Regions from separate parts of the Paraburkholderia sp. J69-1 genome, predicted to be linked through region 2. Evidence: predicted binding sites of a transcription regulator. Region 2 holds the regulator's gene; each other region holds the start of a gene.

Region 1 (4,008 bases), on a different contig from region 2:
CTACGCGCAGGACTGGTACAACACGGTGTCCTTCAACATCCGCAATCCTGCTGGCGAATTAAAGGCGCTCAAGCCCCAGCCGCTGGTCTTTTATGTGGCAATCCTGAAGAATGCGCCACACCCGCTTGAGGCAAAAAAATTCGCTGCATTTGCGTTGAGCCCTCAAGGCCAGGCCATTTTCAAGGCGCGCGGATATGGACAGCCGAAGGGCGACGTACTCCACTGAGATCATGTCGCTGGACATTGCCTCGCCCAGCCGGAACCGGCAGCGCATCTGGGGCGCTTTGGGGTGGACATTGCGGCTGCCCGCACTCGCCATCCTGGCGGTGCCCTTTCTTGCGCTGATCGGCCAGACTCACTGGCGTCATTTCACCCCCGCTTACGGCGATCTGGAGGCCGTGCGGGTGTCGTTTGTGCTCAGCGCGTGGGCACTCGCGATCATCGTTGCAGTGGGTACGCCGCTTTCGTTCTGGCTGGCCAGAGCGCGTGGATGGTCTGGCCGCGCGGTCGAAACACTGGTGCTTGTCTCTTTGCTCACGCCGTCGCTGGCAACAGGGATTCTGCTGGTCTGTGCTTATGGTCCGTATGGACCGGTTGGAGCGATGCTTTCCGGGCTCGGCTGGTCGCTCAACAATAACCCGGCATCGTTCGTCGTTGCACAAGTCTATGGCGGACTCGCGTATTTCGTTATTTCCGCCCGAACAGCCTTCGAAAACGTACCGCGAACGCTCGAAGAGGCCGCACAGGATCTAGGCTGCACGCCATGGAAGACATTCTGGTACGTGAGCCTTCCGCTCACAGCGCGAGAAGTGGCTACGGGCGCCGTGATCGCGTGGGTGAGAATCATCGGCGAATTTGGCATCGCCGCCGTGTTCTCATACTTTCCTCAGGGCATTCCCGTCAAACTGTTCGTCAACCTGCAAAACGATGGACTTCAGTCTGTGTACGTCCTTGTCTGGTTGCTTCTGGGTTTGCTGCCCTTTCCGCTGATCCTGCTTTCCGTCTTTAAGCGCGGTCGCAAGACCTGAAGCAGCGTGCATGCTGCCGAATTGAACGAGGGAGGCCTGCCTTGCACAATCCTCCCTCTGCACTGGCTCAACCGTTGACGGGCCCGGCCGCCATCGCGGTCACTTCGACACGCATCCCTTCGACTGCGAGCGCCGCCACACCTACTGCAGCACGCACAGGCCAGGGCTTGCTGAAAAAGCGCTGATAGACCGCGTTGAACGCAGCCCGGTCGGCCATATCCGTCAAATAGATCGTCAGGTGCATGACGCGATCGAGCGAGCTGCCCGCGCCTTCGAGCGCGTTTTTCAGGGCCTGAAGCGTGCACGTGCTTTGCGCTTCAATATCGCCCAGTTCGAGACTGCCGTCCGCGCGAACGGGGACTTGCGTCGTCATGAGGATGCCGCCAAACGCCGAAACATCCGACGAAATGGAGTCTGGATCGGCATCGGGCGTAAATTGAATGGTCTGGTTCGACATGGATTAAATCGTGCCTTTAATAGCGAGGTCTGGAGCGTCAATGCCCGTTAGCCGGCGTGGCATTTTACCGGTATCTTGCAGACTCGCACCGGACAGCGGTAAAATACTGTATAAATATACAGCCCAAGGGTTTTCCCGCTCTTCAATGGTGGCGCAATCCGGCACCCGTTGCGTTCGATAACGTATTTGAACATCACGAACAAAGCCGCAGCCCTGCATGACCGTCGAGATGAACAGCTCACCGTTACGCCGTATCGCGCATGTCGATATGGATGCGTTTTATGCATCGGTGGAATTGCTTCGCTATCCTGAGTTACGTGGCAAGCCGGTGGTCATTGGCGGCGGCCGCAATGCCACGCCGGAACGCCTGCCCGACGGCACGCGCCGCTTTGCAAAACTGCGCGATTACGCGGGGCGCGGTGTGGTCACCACCTCCACCTACGAAGCGCGAGCCTTCGGCGTGTTCTCGGCGATGGGCATGATGAAGGCCGCGCAACTCGCGCCGGACGCCATTCTCTTACCCACCGACTTCGATTCCTATCGGCACTATTCGCGCCTGTTCAAGGACGCCGTACGCACGTTCACAGATCAGATCGAAGACCGGGGTATCGACGAAATTTACGTCGATCTCACTCACGTGGAAGGCGAATCGCAAGCGCTTGGCCGCAGCATCAAGCATGCCGTGCGCGAAGCCACGGGGCTCACCTGCTCCATTGCGATTGCACCGAATAAACTGCTCGCGAAAATCGGCTCCGAACTCGACAAACCCGACGGCCTGACGATTCTCTCGATGACCGATCTCGAGTCGCGCATCTGGCCGCTGGCCGCGAAAAAAGTCAATGGCATCGGGCCGCGCGCGAATGACCGGCTGGCGAGCATCGGCATTACGACGGTGGGCGAACTCGCGGCGGCAGACCCTGGCCTGCTCCAGGAGCATTTTGGACGCACCTACGCCGCGTGGCTGGCGCGCATTGCGCAAGGCCACGATGAGCGCGAAGTGGTGGTCTCGTCCGAACCCAAGTCCATGAGCCGCGAGACCACGTTCGAGCGCGATATGCACGTCGTCCGCGACCGCGCGACGCTCACGCCCGCCCTCACCCGTCTGTGCGAGCGCGTGACCGAAGACCTTCAACGCAAGGGTTATCGCGGCCGCACAGTGGGCCTGAAAATCAAGTTCGCGGACTTCAAGATCGTCACGCGCGATCTCTCGTTACCCGAACCGGTCGCCGATGCCGCGGCCATTCGTCGAGCCGTGGGCGAGTGTCTGAAGCGGGTATCGCTGGACCGGCGGATTCGCCTGATTGGTGTGCGTATCGGTTCGCTGGAATCCGCCGCAGGAATGGCTCCCACGGCGGTCCCCACGCAGGGTGAATTGCCGTTCGACGATTAGGCAAGAAGATTTAGGCGATACTCTTCAACGCCTTGTCGAAACGCGCTACCGCGGCGCTCACATCATTGAGTTTATCCAGCCCGAACAAACCGATACGGAACGTCTTGAAGTCCTCGGGTTCATCGCATTGCAGCGGCACGCCAGGCGCGATCTGCAAGCCGGCATCGGCGAACTTCTTGCCTGATCGAATGCCATCGTCATCCGTATAACTCACGACGACACCCGGCGCTTCGAATCCTTTCGCCGCCACGCTGCGGAAACCCTTTTCCTCCAGCAGCGCGCGAATACGCTGGCCGAGCTCAAGCTGCTCCGCCTTCACCTTTTCGAAGCCATAAGTTTCGGTTTCCTTCATCACGTCGCGCAGTACCGCGAGGCTGTCGGTCGGCATCGTGGCGTGATAGGCGAAGCCGCCGTTCTCGTACGCTTCCATAATCTGCAGCCATTTACGCAGATCGCAGGCAAAACTCGTGCTGGTTGTCGAGTCGATGCGTTCGCGCGCAAGCGGGCTGAGCATGACGAGACCGCAGCACGGCGAGGCACTCCAGCCTTTTTGCGGCGCGCTGATCAGCAAATCGACGCCCGTGGCCTGCATATCCACCCAGATCGTGCCCGAGGCAATGCAATCGAGCACGAACATGCCGCCGCTTTCATGCACGGCGTCGGCGACAGCGCGCAAATACGCATCGGGCAACATCATCCCGGACGCCGTTTCCACATGCGGCGCAAACACCAGATCGGGCTTCTGTTGCCTGATTGCCGCGACCACTTCTTCGATGGGCGGCGGCGCATAGGCGGCCTGGCGCCCCGATTCGACCGGACGCGCCTTCAGCACGATCGACTCGGACGGAATGCTGCCCATGTCGAAGATCTGCGTCCAGCGGAAGCTGAACCAGCCGTTGCGAATCACCAGACACTTGCGGTTCGTCGCGAACTGGCGCGCCACGGCTTCCATGCCGAAGGTGCCGCTGCCCGGCACGATGATGGCCGCTTTCGCGTTATAGACTTTTTTCAGAGAAGCCGATAAATCGCGCATGACGCCCTGAAAGCGCTGCGACATGTGATTGATCGAGCGATCGGTATAGACGACCGAATATTCGAGGAGTCCGTCGCGGTCGACGTTGGGAAGTAAACCT
Region 2 (4,008 bases):
CTGCTCTGTTACGACGGCTCGCGCGAGGGCCGCAAGGCGCTGCGCTGCGGCGCCGATCTGGCGTTGGATCTGCAGGCGGAAACGCACCTGCTTTCGGTGGTGGATATGCGTTCGACCATCGCGCAAAGCGCCGGTTTGCTGACCGATGTGGCGTGCGGGCGCTTCGAGGAAACGGCGCGCGAGATCCTGCAGGAAGGCGTCGATTGGCTCACCGAGCGCGGCGTGCGCGCGCAGGGGCATTTCGCGTTCGGTCATCCGATCGACGAAATTGCCAATCTGGCCAATGAAATCCAGGCGGATCTGGTGGTGGTGGGGCATCGCTGCCGCACGGGGCTGTCGCGCTGGTGGATGGGCGCGGGCACTACGCCGCTGCTCGATCGCGTGTCGTGCAGCATTCTGGTGGCGTGTTCTTCGGCAGCCGAAGAGAAGCAGCAGCAGGCGGCCGCGTAACGGCGCGCCGTGTTCTGTCAGTGACAGGCACTCACATGCGCCCAGTCGCAATGGCTGGGCGCGTAGCGGTTCAATGGCGTTCGATTAATTGGCCGCGCCGTTGCCGGCATTCGCGTTGTTCAATTCCACCGCAGCAAGCTTCCACGAGAAAAGCCCGTGCCGCTGAAGGATGGCGGCATAGTGCTCGCCGCTCGCGCTGCGCTGCCATGTCACGGCGAATTCATTGAGGCTGCGATAACCCGCCGAGGTTTGCGCACGCGGTGGCGCTTGCGACGTATCCGTATTGGCGGGCGCGGGTTGCTGCGCCGGCGGCGCTGTTTCAGCCGGTGCCGATGAAGCCTGCGTCCCGGGCGGCGGCGGTGCCGGGCGATCGCCGGGCTTGCCCGTGGGCGGCATGCCATTGAGCAGCGCCGCCACACCTTCAGGCGTCGCGTACGCATCCACCAGCGGCCCGATCAACGCCGAGCCGATCACCGCGCCCAGCATCAACAGCGGATTGCTACTGTGCTGCGCGTGAATGCGCTCCTGCAGCATCTCGCCCACCTGCTGCTTGAGACTCACGCGCAACGCCGGGTAATCGACGTATTCGTTCAACGCGACGGCGTCGCGCGCATCCGCCGCCTGCTTGAGGTGGTTGAGCGCGATGTACGGCGACGCATAGCCATAGCCGAGCGCCGCGACAACGGCCACCGCCGCGACTGCAATCGCAACGGGTTTCTTCCAGTTCGAGGACGCGCCTGAAGGCGTGGAGACAGTCGGATGGGTCATCGGGCAGGGCGGCCCCGCGCGAACGGGGCAAAAGTTCAATCAGGGTGTTGACCGCCCGCGCGCCAGAAAATTTCCCATGAAACAGCTTGTTACTTCGCCAGTGCCACCGGCATGTCGCCGGTTTGTTCGGCGATGCAACGGTCGAGCGCGCGGCACACCGCATCCATCGTACCGACCATGATGAGGCGCGACGGACCGTGATAGACGCGCACCGGCGCGCGGCGATCCGGCTGTTCCGTATTCAGCGTGCTGTTGAGCGACACGCGCGCGAACGCAGGTTGTGCCGACGGCAGGGGCGGCAGTTCCGGCGTGTACGTCTCTTCAGCGGTGTTCTCGAAGAGCGAGCCATTGAGCGCTGCCGCCGAGGCGCGCGCGTCGCGCAATGCACACGACGCGATCCCGCGCAGATGGCGCAGACGGCCGAATTGACGGAAGGGCAACAGGCGGGCAAGGCGTTCCATGACTCTCTCTCCAGAAGATGCGCGGACCAGGCGCTGACAAGGCGCGGTCGGAATTATCAGAATTCGGTGGGACGGATCAGACCGACGGCGATGCCTTCGAGCGCGAATTCAGCGCTGCCGGCGGCGACGAAGATGTTGTCGTAGTCGGGGTTTTCGGCGATCAGCTCGATACCGTTGGGCTGACGCTTCAGACGTTTCACGGTCACGTCGTCGCCCAGACGCGCGACGATGATCTGGCCGTCCTTCGCTTCGGCTTTCTTCTGCACGGCGAGCAGGTCGCCGTCGAGGATGCCCGCGTCGCGCATCGACAGGCCGCGCACCTTCAGCAGGTAGTCGGGGCGGCTCGAGAAGAGCGCCGGGTCGCACGCATAGTTCTGCGAAATATGTTCCTGCGCGAGGATCGGGCTACCCGCGGCCACGCGGCCAACCAGCGGCAGCGTGAGCTGCATGATGCTTGCGTGCGGCAGCGTGAATTGATGCGGCAGGTCGTCGGGCCCCGGCATCAGGCGGATGCCGCGCGAGGCGCCCGCAGCCAGTTCGATCACGCCCTTGCGCGCCAGCGCGCGAAGGTGCTCCTCAGCGGAGTTGGCCGAGCTGAAGCCGAGTTCGGCAGCGATCTCGGCGCGCGTGGGCGGAAAGCCGGTGCGCTCGATCGCGCGGCGGACCAGATCGAAAACCTGCTGCTGTCGTGCGGTGAGTTTGGTCATGTCGACACTGTATGTTTGAACAGGTAGCTGTATTTTTATACAGTACTCGCCGCTTTTCAAGTGTTACTTGAGGTTTGTCGTTTGGGTGGCGCTACAACGGCGTTTTGCGATGGTCTGACGGACGAAAACGTGCTCCGACAGCCGATTTATCCGCGCTTACCACTTTTGCGTATTAAAAAATGAAAAAACATCATTTTTAATAATGTAAGCCAATCGCTAGACTGGCCTTCATCGATCGCCGCACAGACAAGAACGCGGTGGCGCGCAGCACCACACGGCACACGACAACACGGAGAAAGCGGGATGAAACAAGGCACTACGGGGCGCGGCTGGTTCACGACACTGGCGGCAAAACTGGTTATCGGCGCGGCGCCGCTGCTGGGCATGGTCGCGATGGCGCCGGCTGCGCACGCGGATACCTCCCTGCTCAACGTCTCCTACGATCCGACGCGCGAGCTGTACCAGGAGGTCAACGAAGCCTTCATCAAGCAGTGGAAGGCCAAGACCGGCGAAACGCTCACGATCAAGCAGTCGCACGGCGGTTCGGGCGCGCAGGCGCGCTCGGTGCTCGACGGCCTGCAGGCCGATGTGGTGACGCTGGCGCTGGCCTGGGACATCGACGCACTGGCCAACAAGGGCATCGTCGCGAAGGACTGGCAAAAGCGTCTGCCCGATAACGCCTCGCCGTACACCTCGACCATCGTGTTTCTTGTGCGCAAGGGCAATCCCAAGCACATCAAGGACTGGGACGATTTGACCAAACCGGGTGTGTCGATCGTCACGCCGAATCCGAAGACCTCGGGCGGCGCGCGCTGGAACTACCTTGCGGCCTGGGCGTATGCGGAACACCAGCCGGGCGGCAACGACCAGAAGGCCAAGGAATTCGTCACGAAGCTCTACAAGAACGCCGGCGTGCTCGATTCGGGCGCGCGTGGCGCGACCACCAGCTTCGTGCAGCGCGGGATCGGCGACGTGCTGATTGCCTGGGAAAACGAGGCCTTCCTGTCGCTCAAGGAGTTCGGGCCGGAGAAGTTCGAGATCGTGGTGCCGTCGGTGAGCATTCTGGCCGAGCCGCCGGTGGCCGTGGTCGACAAGGTCGTCGACAAGAAAGGCACGCGCAAGCAGGCCGAGGCGTATCTGCAATTCCTCTATAGCGAGGAAGGCCAGGAGATCGCCGCGAAGAACTTCTACCGTCCGCGTTCGGACAAGGTGCCGGCGGCGCTCACGGCGAAGTTCCCGAAGCTCAAACTCTACACGGTGGATGACACCTTCGGCGGCTGGACCAACGCGCAGAAGACGCACTTTGCCGATGGCGGCGTGTTCGACTCGATTTATCAGCCGCAGTAAGAGTTGCAATACGAGCCGCAAGCAGCAAACATAAAAGCACCATAAAACAAGGCGCGCCCAACGAGGCGCGCCTTTCGGCGCAGCGGCCTGCACGCCTTGAAGTTGCAGAAGACGCCGCGCAACCCATGTGAAGAGATAGAGCATGACGACGTTCCGATTACAGAAGCCTGGCGCCTTGCCCGGGTTCGGCGTGACGCTCGGCATTACGGTGGCGTATCTGAGCCTCGTGGTGCTGATCCCGCTCGCGGCGACCTTCCTCAAGACCGCGACGCTCG
Region 3 (4,008 bases), on a different contig from region 2:
GCTCCAGATGCGGCTCGTACCAGCGCCGCACGCGCTCGAATTCGCCGGGCCAGGGCGTGGCGCGCGCGCCGAGATTGTCGATCAGCGCGGTGAACGCCGGCCAGTCTTCGGCGGCGCGCGGCGGCGGCGCGAACGCGGCCAGCGCCTGCGCCGCGCGATAAGCGCCCGTGCAGGCCGCAACCTGATCGAGCAAGCGCGCCGCCGTGGCCGGCCCGACGCCGGGCATCAACTGCGACACGCGAAATCCCGCCACGCGATCGAGCGGATTCTCGGCCCAGCGCAGCACCGCCAGCACGTCCTTGACGTGCGCGGCGTCCAGGAAACGCAGGCCGCCAAACTTCACGAACGGGATATTGCGACGCGCGAGTTCGATTTCGAGCGTCGCGCTATGGTGCGCGGCGCGAAACAGCACGGCCTGCTGCTTGAGCTTCATGCCGCCTTCGCGCGCCTCCAGAATCTGCTCGACGACGTAACGCGCCTGCGTGGCTTCATCGGCGACGGTCACGAGGCGCGGGCGCTGCTGCGAGGCCTTGTCGGTCCAGAGATTCTTGGTGTAGCGCTCGGCGGCGGCGTCCATCACGGCATTCGAAGCGGCGAGAATCGGCTCGGTCGAGCGGTAGTTGCGTTCGAGCGTCACCTGGCGCGCCGGCGGATCGAAATGCGCGGGGAAATCGAGGATGTTGCGCACCGTTGCGCCACGAAACGAGTAGATTGCCTGCGCATCGTCGCCGACGACCGTGAGCCCGCGCCCGTCCGGCTTGAGCGCGAGCAGGATGGACGCCTGCAGGCGATTCGTGTCCTGGTATTCGTCGACGAGAATGTGATCGAAGCGCGCAGCAAGATCGGCGGCGATAGCCGGTTCTGCCGCCATATGCGCCCAATATAAGAGCAGATCGTCGTAATCCAGTACGTTCTGTTTCTGCTTGGCCTCGGTGTAGGCGGCGAACAGCGCGCGCAGTTGCGGCTCCCATTCGAGGCACCACGAAAACGAGCGTGCCAGCACGTTGGCGAGCGAATCGCCCGTGTTCACTACGCGCGAGTAGATCGCCAGACAGGTCGATTTAGCCGGAAATCGCTTCTCTTTCGCCGACAATCCCAACTCATGGCGAATCAGGTTCATGAGATCGGCGGAATCTTCGCGGTCGTTGATCGTGAACGCGGGCGACAGGCCGATCTGCTCGGCGTACTCGCGCAGCAAACGCGCGCCGATGCCGTGAAACGTGCCCGCCCACGTCAGGCCTTTCGACAGCGTGGCCGCCGCGCCCGATACGCCCTGAGCGATGCGCGACACGCGGCGCGTCATCTCCTGCGCCGCGCGGCGCGAGAAAGTTAGCAGCAGGATGCGATGCGGATCGGCGCCATTGACGACCAGATGCGCGACGCGATGGGCCAGCGTATTGGTCTTGCCCGATCCCGCACCGGCGATCACGAGCAGCGGTTCCGGCAGTACGGCGCCCGGCGCGAAAGCCTGCGGCCCGCCATGCTCGACCGCTGCGCGCTGCGCCTCGTTGAGCTTCGCGAGATAGGCCGCGGCATCGAAGCCCGCTTCGGCTGGAGAAGAATCGGCGAGGGAGACGGTAGACACGGCGGCAGTGGGCAAGAGTCGGGAAAGCGCCTCGGACAAAGCGCCGACGCACACTGTATATCCATACACCCCGGCCCGGCAAGCGCCTGATTCTGCTGTGATCTGGCGATATTTACCGGCAAATGACCGTCAACCGCGAACGCCAGGAAAATCACGCAAAAACGGCGACGCCCGTTTCCAGACGTCGCCGCTTCATGGTCGATGCAGGTCGCTGCGAGCGAGCGTTACTGCTGGCCCGTCGTGCCCTGCTGCTGCGCGCCAGCCTGCTGGGCCGACTGACCGTTCATCTGATCCTTCATTTCCGAATCGTTGGCCTGGCGGTCCGCCTTGCGGTTGATCTTGGCGTCCTTGACCTGCGACTTGTACTGCGTCTTGGCCTGCTTCTTCGCGTCCTTGTACTCCGCGTTCGCCGACTTCTTGGCGCTGCGGTACTCGGCGCTGGCCTTTGCGTTGGCGTCGCGCTTTTGCACCAGCGGGTCGGTGGACTGCGGCGCGGTCAGGTTCTGCGGCGCGGGCGCGGGTTGCGCGACGCCGGCTGCGGCGGGCGCCTGGCTGGGCGCCGCGCCCGGTGCGAGCGTGGGCGCAGCCGACGGCGCTTCGGTCTGGGCGAACGCGCCCTGAGCGAAGATGGCGGCAGTGGCGAGAGCGGTACCGGTAAGCAGCTTGCGAATCTGAGTCATGGCATATCCTCTTTGCAGTAGTTCCGGGAACCGGACAGCAACACGCATACCTGTCGAAAGTGGCCAGTTTGCGGCGTCGTTGCGCGGTCCCGCTCGATTCATCCGCTTCGTTCACAGCGCCTTGTGCCCGTGAATCTGTTGAAGCGGCGTTCTCGGCTGGGGTGAATCCATTTTTGTCTGAGGATGCTGATGAAGTCCCGCAACGTTACTCAACGTTTCACTTTCTGACGATTTCATAACATCTGGCCCCGAGATGTATCCGCCGCCCTGGCCGCCGCGATCGCTTATCATGCTCACCCTTCGCGCAGCCTCACTGGCGCGCTTCAGCTTCTGCTTCTGGATTCGCCATGCCCAATCTCGATTTCACCCTGACCGGCGACTACGTCGAACTGCACAACCTCCTCAAGATCACGGGCCTTGCCGATAGCGGCGGCTCGGCCAAGCAGATCGTCGCCTCGGGCGCCGTCAAGGTCGACGGCGAAGTCGAACTGCGCAAGACCTGCAAGGTACGCGCGGGCCAATCCGTGCTGCTGGGCGACACGCGGATCGCGATCCACGAGGCGCAATAGCCGAAGCACAGGAACGCCACCCAACGCAACCGATTCGAAAGCAAATGCACCATATAGGTGCTTTTTGTCCCAAACAGGCGTAATCTGCGTTTAGGCCCAAGCCTCCGCTTCTGGCCCAACTCGAACGCACACAAGGACACGCGGCGCGATTTTTCGCGCCGCGTCTGCTTTCATGACCCGATCCACCGCCCCCACGCGCGCCCACCGCGACCACGATTCGCGCCGCGCCTTCGCTCCACCCTCGCTGCGCCGCCACGCCGCCGACACCGCGCGCCTCGCCGCCCCGCTCGCCATCGCCCAGCTTTCGCAGATGGCCATGAGCGTCACCGATACCGTGCTGCTCGGCTCGCTGGGCGCGGGCGCACTCGCGGCCGGCGGCCTGGGCGCCAATCTGTTCTTCGTCGTGGTCACCGTGCTGCAAGGCGTGCTGACCTCGGTCAGCGTGAGCGTCGCGCAGGCGCGCGGCGCCGACGATCTGCATCGCGTGCCGCACATCTACTGGACCGGTTTCGCGCTTTCGCTGCTGCTGTCGCTGCCCGCGTTCGTGCTGCTGTCGTTCGCCACACCCGTGCTGCTCGCGCTGGGCGAGCCGTCGGTGCTCGCGCATCAGGTCGGCGAATACGCGGCCGTGCTGCGCTGGGGCGCGCCCGCGAGTTTGATTGGCGTGGGGCTGATGCGCTCGTTCCTGCCCGCCATCGGCGCGGCGAAACGCCTGCTCTGGGTGTCGATCGGCAGCGTGTTCTTCAATGGCTTTCTCAATTACGGGCTGATTCACGGCGCGTGGGGCCTGTCGCACATGGGCTTTCTCGGCTCGGCGGCGGCCACCAGCATCACGATCTGGCTGACCACGCTGCTGCTGATGGCGCTGCTGCATCTGCGCCCTTCGCATCAGCATTTCGTGAGCGCGCGCCGCCCCACCGCGCCGCTGATGGGCGAACTGTTCACGATCGGCTGGCCCGTGGCGATTACCTTCGCGGTCGAGGCGACGCTTTTCCTCGCCACCGGCATCGTCATGGGACTGCTCGGCGCGACGCCGCTGGCCGCGCATCAGATCGCGCTGAACGTGGCGTCGGTGATGTTCATGGTGCCGCTCTCGATCGGCCAGGCCGCCAATGTGCGCGTGGGCTACTGGATCGGCGCGGGCCAGCCGGGCGCGGCGCGTCATGCGGGCTTC

Evidence for each region. Region 2 encodes LexA, which represses DNA repair genes until DNA is damaged. Its sites were predicted from a motif close to ACTGTATNNNNATACAGT; they were not measured.
Region 1: a site for LexA is predicted at 1,591-1,608, ahead of dinB (DNA polymerase IV). Genes of this name have one in related genera too.
Region 3: a site for LexA is predicted at 1,638-1,655, ahead of U5A67_RS34010 (ATP-dependent helicase). Genes of this name have one in related genera too.

Annotation. Positions count from the first base shown of each region.
Region 1 covers NZ_CAJMZG010000022.1:72,310-76,317, reverse strand. Annotated here, with positions in the region: gene U5A67_RS31620 (extracellular solute-binding protein) at 1-226, shown strand, start outside; gene U5A67_RS31615 (molybdate ABC transporter permease subunit) at 231-1,028, shown strand; gene U5A67_RS31610 (RidA family protein) at 1,096-1,485, opposite strand; gene dinB (DNA polymerase IV) at 1,703-2,875, shown strand; gene U5A67_RS31600 (aminotransferase class V-fold PLP-dependent enzyme) at 2,886-4,008, opposite strand, start outside.
Region 2 covers NZ_CAJMZG010000011.1:165,614-169,621, forward strand. Annotated here, with positions in the region: gene U5A67_RS21600 (universal stress protein) at 1-450, shown strand, start outside; gene U5A67_RS21605 (DUF2939 domain-containing protein) at 535-1,218, opposite strand; gene U5A67_RS21610 (hypothetical protein) at 1,308-1,679, opposite strand; gene lexA (transcriptional repressor LexA) at 1,736-2,386, opposite strand; gene U5A67_RS21620 (sulfate ABC transporter substrate-binding protein) at 2,690-3,733, shown strand; gene cysT (sulfate ABC transporter permease subunit CysT) at 3,876-4,008, shown strand, end outside.
Region 3 covers NZ_CAJMZG010000025.1:90,089-94,096, forward strand. Annotated here, with positions in the region: gene U5A67_RS34010 (ATP-dependent helicase) at 1-1,585, opposite strand, end outside; gene U5A67_RS34015 (hypothetical protein) at 1,810-2,265, opposite strand; gene U5A67_RS34020 (RNA-binding S4 domain-containing protein) at 2,613-2,834, shown strand; gene U5A67_RS34025 (MATE family efflux transporter) at 3,007-4,008, shown strand, end outside.